DNA from 2 places in the Streptomyces sp. NPDC005423 genome. Region 1 is predicted to be linked to the other one. Evidence: riboswitches for the same ligand, from Rfam matches in the RefSeq annotation. Region 1 holds a riboswitch; the other holds the start of a gene.
What was found. A riboswitch is a leader RNA that binds a small molecule or an ion and turns the genes downstream of it on or off. The one in region 1 is predicted to bind thiamine pyrophosphate.
Positions count from the first base shown of each region.

Region 2: it holds a riboswitch for thiamine pyrophosphate, as region 1 does, so the genes downstream of both, thiC (phosphomethylpyrimidine synthase ThiC) here and thiO (glycine oxidase ThiO) in region 1, are expected to answer to the same signal.

Region 1 covers NZ_JBEXET010000014.1:44,274-48,478, forward strand. Annotated here, with positions in the region: gene ABZT12_RS17190 (thiazole synthase) at 1-308, opposite strand, end outside; gene thiS (sulfur carrier protein ThiS) at 312-512, opposite strand; gene thiO (glycine oxidase ThiO) at 509-1,666, opposite strand; TPP riboswitch at 1,664-1,775, opposite strand; gene ABZT12_RS17205 (hypothetical protein) at 1,849-2,220, shown strand; gene ABZT12_RS17210 (FAD-dependent oxidoreductase) at 2,265-3,494, shown strand; gene ABZT12_RS17215 (Rv2175c family DNA-binding protein) at 3,569-3,940, shown strand; gene thiE (thiamine phosphate synthase) at 4,121-4,205, shown strand, end outside.
Region 2 covers NZ_JBEXET010000001.1:650,814-655,018, forward strand. Annotated here, with positions in the region: gene ABZT12_RS03070 (YibE/F family protein) at 1-1,374, opposite strand, end outside; TPP riboswitch at 1,446-1,635, shown strand; gene thiC (phosphomethylpyrimidine synthase ThiC) at 1,628-3,454, shown strand; gene ABZT12_RS03080 (hypothetical protein) at 3,543-4,205, opposite strand, start outside.

The DNA of each region.
Region 1 (4,205 bases):
GCGATGACCTCCAGCTTCACCAGGCCGGTGCCGAGCGCCTCCCGGGCCAGTCGGGCGGTCAGTACGGCCTCCCCGGCGGTGAAACAGCCCGCCGTGTTCGGCAGCACCCGGATGCCGAGCCGGTCCAGGACGGAGAGCACCGAGCCGTGCACCGAGGCGTCCACGCGGCGCATCGCCACCGTGGTCAGCTCGGTCCCGGAGGCCACCAGGGCGCGCTCCAGGACGTCGAGGCTGGGTGCCCCGCCGGTGCCCATGATCAGCCGGGACGTGAGGGTCGTACCGGCGAGGACGAAGGGGTCGTCGGCCATGGGTCAGCCTCCCTGGACGGCGGTGAGGACCTCGACGCGGTCCCCCTCGGCAAGCGACGTGGAGGGCCACTGCGCGCGCGGGACGACGGTCTCGTTGAGGGCGGCGGCCACTCCGGAGGGGGCCGGGGCGAGCGACCGCACCAGGGTGTCGAGGGGCGTGCCGGAAGCGATCTCCCGGGGCTCCCCGTTGACGGAGATGTTCATGCGGGCTGCTCCAGGAGAGAGAAACGCTTCGGGGTGAACGGGCGGGCCCCGTCCGGGAGTTCACCGGTGGTGAGCGCGTGGGCGAGGGCGTCCCCGGTGACCGGTGTGAGCAGCACACCGTTGCGGTGGTGCCCGGTGGCCAGCAGGAGTCCCGGCAGTTCGGTGGGGCCGAGCAGCGGCGCGTTGTCGGGGGAGCCGGGGCGCAGTCCCGCCCGGGTCTCGGTGAGCGGCAGTTCGGTGATCCCGGGGACCAGCTCGTGCGCGTCGCGCAGCAGCTCGTAGACGCCCCCGGCGGTGACCGTGGTGTCCCACCCCAGCTCCTCGCTGGTGGCCCCGACGACCAGCTCGCCGTTCTCGCGCGGCACCAGATAGACCTGGCCGCCGCGGACCACGGCCCGCACGGTGCGGCTCAGGAACGGCGCGTACCGCGCGGGCACCGTCAGCCGCAGCACCTGCCCCTTCACCGGCCGTACGGGCGGCAGCACCTCGGCGGGGACGCCCTTGAGCCGGCCGCTGAGACTGCCGCCGGCGAGCACCACATGGTCCGCGGTGAGCGCGGTGCCCGCACCGGTGACGACGCCCGTGGCGCGGTCCCGTCCCACCGTGAGCCGCTCCGCCCACGCCCGGTGGAGGACGACCCCGGCGTGCTCGCAGGCGGCCACCAGCGCCGCCGCCAGCCGCCGCGGGTCGACCTGGTGGTCGCCGTCGACCCTGAGCCCCCCGCGCACGCCCGGCGCGAGCATCGGCTCCAGACGCCGGCAGTCGCGCCCGGTGAGCCACTCGGAGTCCAGGCCCGAACGCCGTTGCAGGGCGTGCAGCTCCCGCAGTTCGGCGCGGTCGTCGGCGTCGAGCGCGACGGCCAGCGTGCCGCACGCGCGGTAGCCGAGGTCGAGGCCGGTGAGCTCGGCCAGCTCGGCGACGAAGGACGGGTAGCGGCGCGCCGACTCCAGGTTCAGCGCCAGCAGGGTCTGCTCCCCGTGGTGCAGTTCGGTGACCGGGGCCAGCATCCCGGCGGCGACCTGGGCGGCCCCGCCGCCCGGCTCGGGGTCCACGACGGCGGTCGCCAGCCCGCGTTGCGCGGCCCGCCAGGCCGTCACCAGGCCGATGATCCCGCCCCCGACCACGAGGACGTCTGAGGTGCGTGTGGGCGACATGGGCGTCCAGCCCCTCCCTTCGCCGGCATGACCCGGATCAGGTTCGTACGGTCGGAGGCCGCCAGCCTCCCTCTCAGCCCGGTGCGTCCGGGCTCCCGCGAGTGCTTTACGGTGGCCAGCCTAATCCGCTGTCACGTCTCTCAGTAAGGGAGCCCCGGCTCCCGGTGCAGGAGTTCCGGCCGATGCGCCCTTCCCTTACGACTCCTCTCCCGTCTTCCCTCCCGTCCCTCGACGGACTCGTCCTCGCCCCGGTCGCCGACCAGGCGCCCGGACAGGTCGGCACGCGCACCCGGTTCGCCTACCACGAGAAGGACGGCGTCATCTGGGCCGAGTACGCGGGCGGTGACGTGGAGCGCGGCCATCTGGTCGGCACCCGGGACGGCGACCGGCTCGACTTCCGGTACGTACAGCTGAAGCGGGACGGGAGCACCTCCTCCGGGCACTGCGTCTCCCGGGTGGCCGTGCTCGCCGACGGCCGGGTGCGCCTGGAGGAGCGCTGGGAGTGGGAGTCGCAGCCGGGCAGCGGGACCAGCGTTGTGGAACAGGTCACCTGACACGCCCGCTGACTGACGGATCATCAGGTGGCTATGGTGACCGGGTGAGCGAGCAGACACGGGAACAGGGCACGTCACCAGGACGGCGCGTGGTCGTCGTCGGCGCGGGCATGGCCGGGGTGCAGACCGCCGTCGCCCTGCGCGACCAGGGCTTCACCGGCACCGTCACCCTGATCGGCGCGGAACCCCACCAGCCCTACGACCGCCCCCCGCTCTCCAAGGCCGTACTCCTCGGGAAGGCCGAGGGCTCCGCCTTCGACGTCGACTTCGAGGCGCTCGGCATCGGACTCCGGCTGGGCCGCGAGGTGACGGGCGTCCGCACCGCCGACCACGAACTCGACACCCCGCGGGGGGCCGTCCCCTACGACGTGCTGGTCCTCGCGACGGGGGCCGAGCCGATCCGGCTGCCGGGCGCCGACGGCATCCCCGGGGTGCATCTGCTGCGCACCCTGGACGACGCCGAGCGGCTGCGGCCCGTGCTCGCCGGCCGGCACGACATCGTGGTCGTCGGCGCGGGCTGGATCGGCGCCGAGTTCGCCACGGCCGCGCGCGAGGCGGGCTGCGCGGTGACCGTCGTGGAGGCCGCCGACCGGCCGCTCGCGGGCGCGCTGCCCGCCGAGGTGGCCGCGCCGATGGCCGCCTGGTACGCGGACGCCGGCGCCTCGCTGCGCACGCACGCGCGCGTGCGGCGCGTCGAGCCCGGCTCCGTCGTCCTCGACGACGGCTCCCGGGTGCCCGCCGACGCCGTCGTGGTAGGCATCGGGGCGCGGCCCGCCACGGGCTGGCTGACCGGCTCCGGTATCGCCCTCGGCGCCCACCGGGAGGTCCTCGCCGACGAACGGCTGCGCACCTCGGTGCCGGACGTGTACGCGGTCGGCGACTGCGTCTCCTTCCCTTCCGGCCGGTACGCCGAGCGCCTGCTCGTCCACCACTGGGACAACGCCCTTCAGGGGCCCCGCACGGTCGCCGCGAACATCGTCGGCGAGGAGCCGGCGGTGTACGACCCGGTGCCGTACTTCTGGTCCGAGCAGTTCGGCCGCTTCGTCCAGTACGCCGGCCACCACGCCTCCGCCGACACGACCCTGTGGCGCGGCGACCCGTCCGACCCGGCCTGGTCGGTGTGCTGGCTGCGCGGGGAGCGGCTGGTCGCCCTGCTCGCGGTGGGACGCCCCCGCGACCTGGCGCAGGGCCGTCGGCTCATCGAGGCGGGCACCGCGGTGGACGCCGCGCTGCTGGCCGATCCCGCGCGCCCGATGAAGGCCGCCGTGCGGTAGTTCGCGAGGGTTTGTCCCCCCGGGTCGGACCGGCCCGGCTTCCGACTGTCAGTCCGGGATGGCACGCTGTTTACGTGACCGAGATTGACGCAAAGATCGATGCTCTCGTCCCTGCCTGGCTCACCCTCCCCGACATCGCGGAGATGCTCGATGTCGAGGTGACACGGGTGCGGCAGCTGGTCAAGGAGGGCCAGCTCATCGCCGTACGCCGTGGTGAGAACCGCGCGCTGCACGTTCCCGCCGACTTCATCGACGGGGCCGAGCAGAAGGTCGTCAAGGGCCTGACCGGCACCTTGACGCTGCTCAGGGACGACGGCTTCTCCGACGAAGAGATGCTTGAGTGGCTCTTCACCCCCGACCCGAGCCTGCCCGGCACCCCCGCGCAGGCGCTGAGCGAGAATCGCGGCACGGAGGTGAAGCGCCGCGCCCAGGCGCTCGCCGTCTGATCCGAACCCTCCCCGGGGCGGCGGGCCGCGGCGACGCTCGGTCGCGGCCCGCACCCCTCCGCACGGCACCGGACACCAGGTACCGAGCACCACGGCGCCACGTACCGAGCACCACGGCGCCTCGCACCAGGCGCAACGGCACCATCGCGCCAGGCACCACGACCACAGGGGGATGCACGTATGCCCGACACCGCCGACGCTGCCGACGCCGCGCGTGCGGCGCTCGCCGACGCCCGGGTCTATCTCTGCACGGACGCCCGCAGAC
Region 2 (4,205 bases), on a different contig from region 1:
CCGGTCCGCCGAGACGACCAGGGCGGCCAACAGTGTGGTGACCGGTACCGACGCGACCAGACCGATCGACCCCACCAGCGTGCGTACGACCTCCTCGGCGACCAGTTCGCTGTTGGCGACCGTCCCCACGCTGCTCTGCGCGATGGAGAACAGCAGCAGCAACGGCAGCGCCGCGCCCGCGTACGCGAGGACGAGCGTGTTGACGACGGAGGCGATGTGGTCGCGGCCGATCCGGATGCCCGCCCGGTACAGCCCGCGCCAGCCCATCGACGGATTGGCGTCGTGCAGTTCCCAGACCGCCGACGTCTGCGTCACCGTCACGTCGTCCAGCACACCGAGCGAACCGATGATGACGCCGGCGAGCAGCAGACCACTCATGTCGATCGACGGATAGAGGCCATGGATCAGGCCGGTGTTGTCGTCCGTGTTGCCCGTGAGTGCCGCCCAGCCGATGAACAGCGAGCCCAGAACGCCGATCAGGATCAGCGACATGAGTGTGCCGAGCACCGCCACCGACGTACGGGCCGACAGGCCGTGACACATGTAGAGGGCGATGAGCATGATCGCGCTCGCGCCCACCACCGCCACGATCAGCGGATTCGAGCCGTGCAGGATCGCGGGCAGGATGAAGAACGTCAGCACCATGAAGCTGACGGCCAGCGCGACCAGCGCCATGACGCCCCGCAGTCGGCCCACCACCACGACGGCCAGCGCGAAGATCCCGGCGAGCAGCGCCATCGGGAACTGACGGTTCACATCACTGACCGAGTACTGCAGGTTTTTGGGCGCGGTGGGCTCATAGGCGACCACGACCTTTTCGCCCTGGTGCAACTGCCGTGACTGGTCCGGCTGCACGATCTCCGTGAACGTACGGCCCTTGTCCTTGCCGGTGTCCACCCGGACGGTCGCCTTCTTGCAGGTGCCGCCCCCCTCCTCGCCCGACGAACCGTCGGCGGTGGAGGAGTCGTCGGTCGACGAACTCCCCGACGCGTTCACCGACTTGCAGCTCACCCTCACGACCTTGCTGACCGTCGCCTGGTGCGTCTGTCGGTCGAAGCCGACCCCGGTGCGCTGGTGCGGCGGGGCACCGCCCGGCCACAGCACTACAAGCCCGACGACGACCGCCGCGGCGAAGGGGATCAGGATCGCGGCGATGACCTTGCGCAGTTGGCGCGAGACGGGAGCGGCCGGCCCATGACTGTGGGAATGGCCGTGACCGCCACCGCTCCCGGAACCGCGTCTGCCGCCCGAGTCGTGCCCACCTCCGGCGACGGCTTCGCGATGCTCAGCCTGTCCATGGCCTTCGCCCTCTCCGGCGCCGTGTGCATGAGGTGGCCCGGGTGACGGGTACGGGGGCTGCTGGGTCGCGGTCACCGCCCGATCATCGCAAGAACGGCGGAGGCGCACTGTTCACCGCGCCACACATGACGCTAGCGTGGAGCCACCTTTGCACACGCGGGAGCTCGGAGCACCGGGCTGAGAGGGCGCTGACCTCCGTGTCTGCGATGTTTCACGTGAAACGTCAGCTGTATCGAGTGATGTTTCACAGGAAACACCGGCGGACCGAAATCGCTGCGTCGACCGCTGAACCTGTTACCGGGTAATGCCGGCGTAGGGAGTAGGTCTCATGACCCACAAGGACGCACGCACGCCTGCCGTCACGCAGCACGCGACGGACGGCTCGCCGACCGGCTCGTCTGCCAGGGAGGCCGGGAGGCCCATCGGCTGGCACAAGGCGTACCTCGGGGGTGCGCGCCCCGATCTGCGGGTGCCGGTCCGTCAGGTCCATCTCACCAACGGGAAATCCGTCACGCTGTACGACACCTCCGGCCCGTACACCGATCCGCTCGTCGACACCGACGTCCGCCGAGGGCTGGTACCGCTGCGGGAGAACTGGATCATCGCTCGCGGCGACACCGAGGAGTACGCGGGACGGCCGGTCCGGCCCGAGGACGACGGCATCAAGCACACCTCGCCACGCGGCGGTCTGCGCAACCTCGACGCGGTGTTCCCCGGACGGCCGAGGCAGCCGCGCCGGGGTCGTGACGGGACGGCGGTCACCCAACTCGCCTACGCACGGCGGGGCGAGATCACGGCCGAGATGGACTTCGTGGCCCTACGGGAGAACGTTCCGGCCAAGGTGGTCCGGGCGGAGATCGCGGCCGGACGGGCGGTGCTGCCGGCCAACGTGAACCATCCGGAGAGCGAGCCGATGATCATCGGCAAGCGGTTCCTGGTGAAGGTCAACGCCAACATCGGCAATTCGGCGGTCACTTCATCCATCGAGGAGGAGGTGGAGAAGATGACGTGGGCCACCCGCTGGGGCGCCGACACGGTCATGGACCTGTCTACGGGCCGCAACATCCACACCACCCGCGAGTGGGTGCTGCGCAACTCCCCCGTCCCCATCGGCACGGTGCCGCTCTACCAGGCCCTGGAAAAGGTCGACGGCAGGGCCGAGGAACTGACCTGGGAGATCTACAAGGACACGGTCGTCGAGCAGGCCGAACAGGGCGTCGACTACATGACCGTCCACGCGGGCGTGCGGCTGCCGTACGTGCCGCTGACGGCGAACCGCAAGACGGGCATCGTCTCGCGGGGCGGATCGATCATGGCGGCCTGGTGCCTGGCCCACCACAAGGAGTCGTTCCTCTACGAGAACTTCGAGGAACTCTGCGAGATCCTCGCCGCCTACGACGTCACGTACTCGCTCGGCGACGGTCTGCGGCCCGGCTCGATCGCGGACGCCAACGACGCTGCCCAGTTCGCGGAGTTGAGGACGCTCGGGGAACTCAACACGGTCGCGAAGCGTTTCAACGTACAGACCATGATCGAGGGCCCGGGCCACGTCCCGATGCACAAGATCAAGGAGAACATCGACCTCCAGCAGGAGATCTGTGATGAAGCTCCGTTCTATACGCTCGGCCCGCTGACCACGGACGTTGCGCCGGCGTACGACCACATCACCTCCGGCATAGGTGCCGCCATGATCGCCTGGTGGGGCACGGCCATGCTCTGCTATGTGACGCCCAAGGAGCACCTGGGCCTGCCTGATCGCGACGACGTCAAGACCGGCGTCATCACCTACAAGATCGCCGCCCATGCGGCCGACCTCGCCAAAGGGCATCCCGGTGCGCAGGACTGGGACGACGCGCTGTCCGACGCCCGCTTCGAGTTCCGCTGGGAGGACCAGTTCAACCTGGCCCTCGATCCGGACACGGCACGGGCGTTCCACGACGAGACGCTGCCGGCCGAGCCCGCCAAGACGGCCCACTTCTGCTCGATGTGCGGGCCGAAGTTCTGCTCCATGAGGATCAGCCAGAGCATCACGGAGCAGTTCGGCGGCACGGCGGAGGCGGGGGCGTCACCCGAGGAGATCGCCGCGGGCATGCTCCAGAAGTCGAAGGAGTTCGCGGCCGGCGGGAGCAAGGTGTATCTGCCGGTGGTCGACTGACCGTCGGGCCTAGCGCCGCTCAGCGAGCCGGTACGGAGGCCGGGTCTTCGGCTTGCGCTCCCCGAAGGCGGGGGCGCAAGCCGAGGGGTTACTCCGGCTGGTGTTCCGGCCCCCCGAAGTCCGGGCTGGAGAAGTCCGGGCTGGAGAAACTCGGGCGATGGCCCGGGGCGGAGCCCTCGTCGGGGCTGCTGAAGCCGGGGCGGCCGTAACCCAGGTGCGGGATACGGCTGGGGGCCGGCGAAGGTGTGCGGCGCAGCGCCGCCGTACCCGGGGCGGAGAGCGCCTCCTGTAGAAACGGCAGCATCCCGCGCTCCAACAGGGCTTCGTGCCAGGCATCCCTGGCCAGTGCCACCTCACCGTCCGGCTCGCCGTAGGGCCCGCTCTCCAGCGAGGGCCTGTTGCGCAGGGCGGTGAGGAGGAGTCCGACGGCGGCGACGAGGATCGCGGCGGCGGCCATCGCGCCGAACACCCAGCCGGCGGTGAGCATGGTCTTGGCGAACGCCGGCTCGGGGTCGAGCATCTTGAGGGTGTAGCCGACGAGGAGGAAGATCGCCGCGGCCGTACCGGCGAGGACGGGGGTGAGGACGGCGGCGACCGCGACGGCGCCCGCACCCTCGCCCGCCTCCCCCAGGGTGGTGGCGAGCCCCATCGCGCCGATGACCGGTTCCCCGGAGCCGGTCTCGTCGACGGAGGAAGGGGCGGACGGCGCCGGTCGGCGCAGTTCCTCGCGGACCTTCACGTAGTGCTGGTA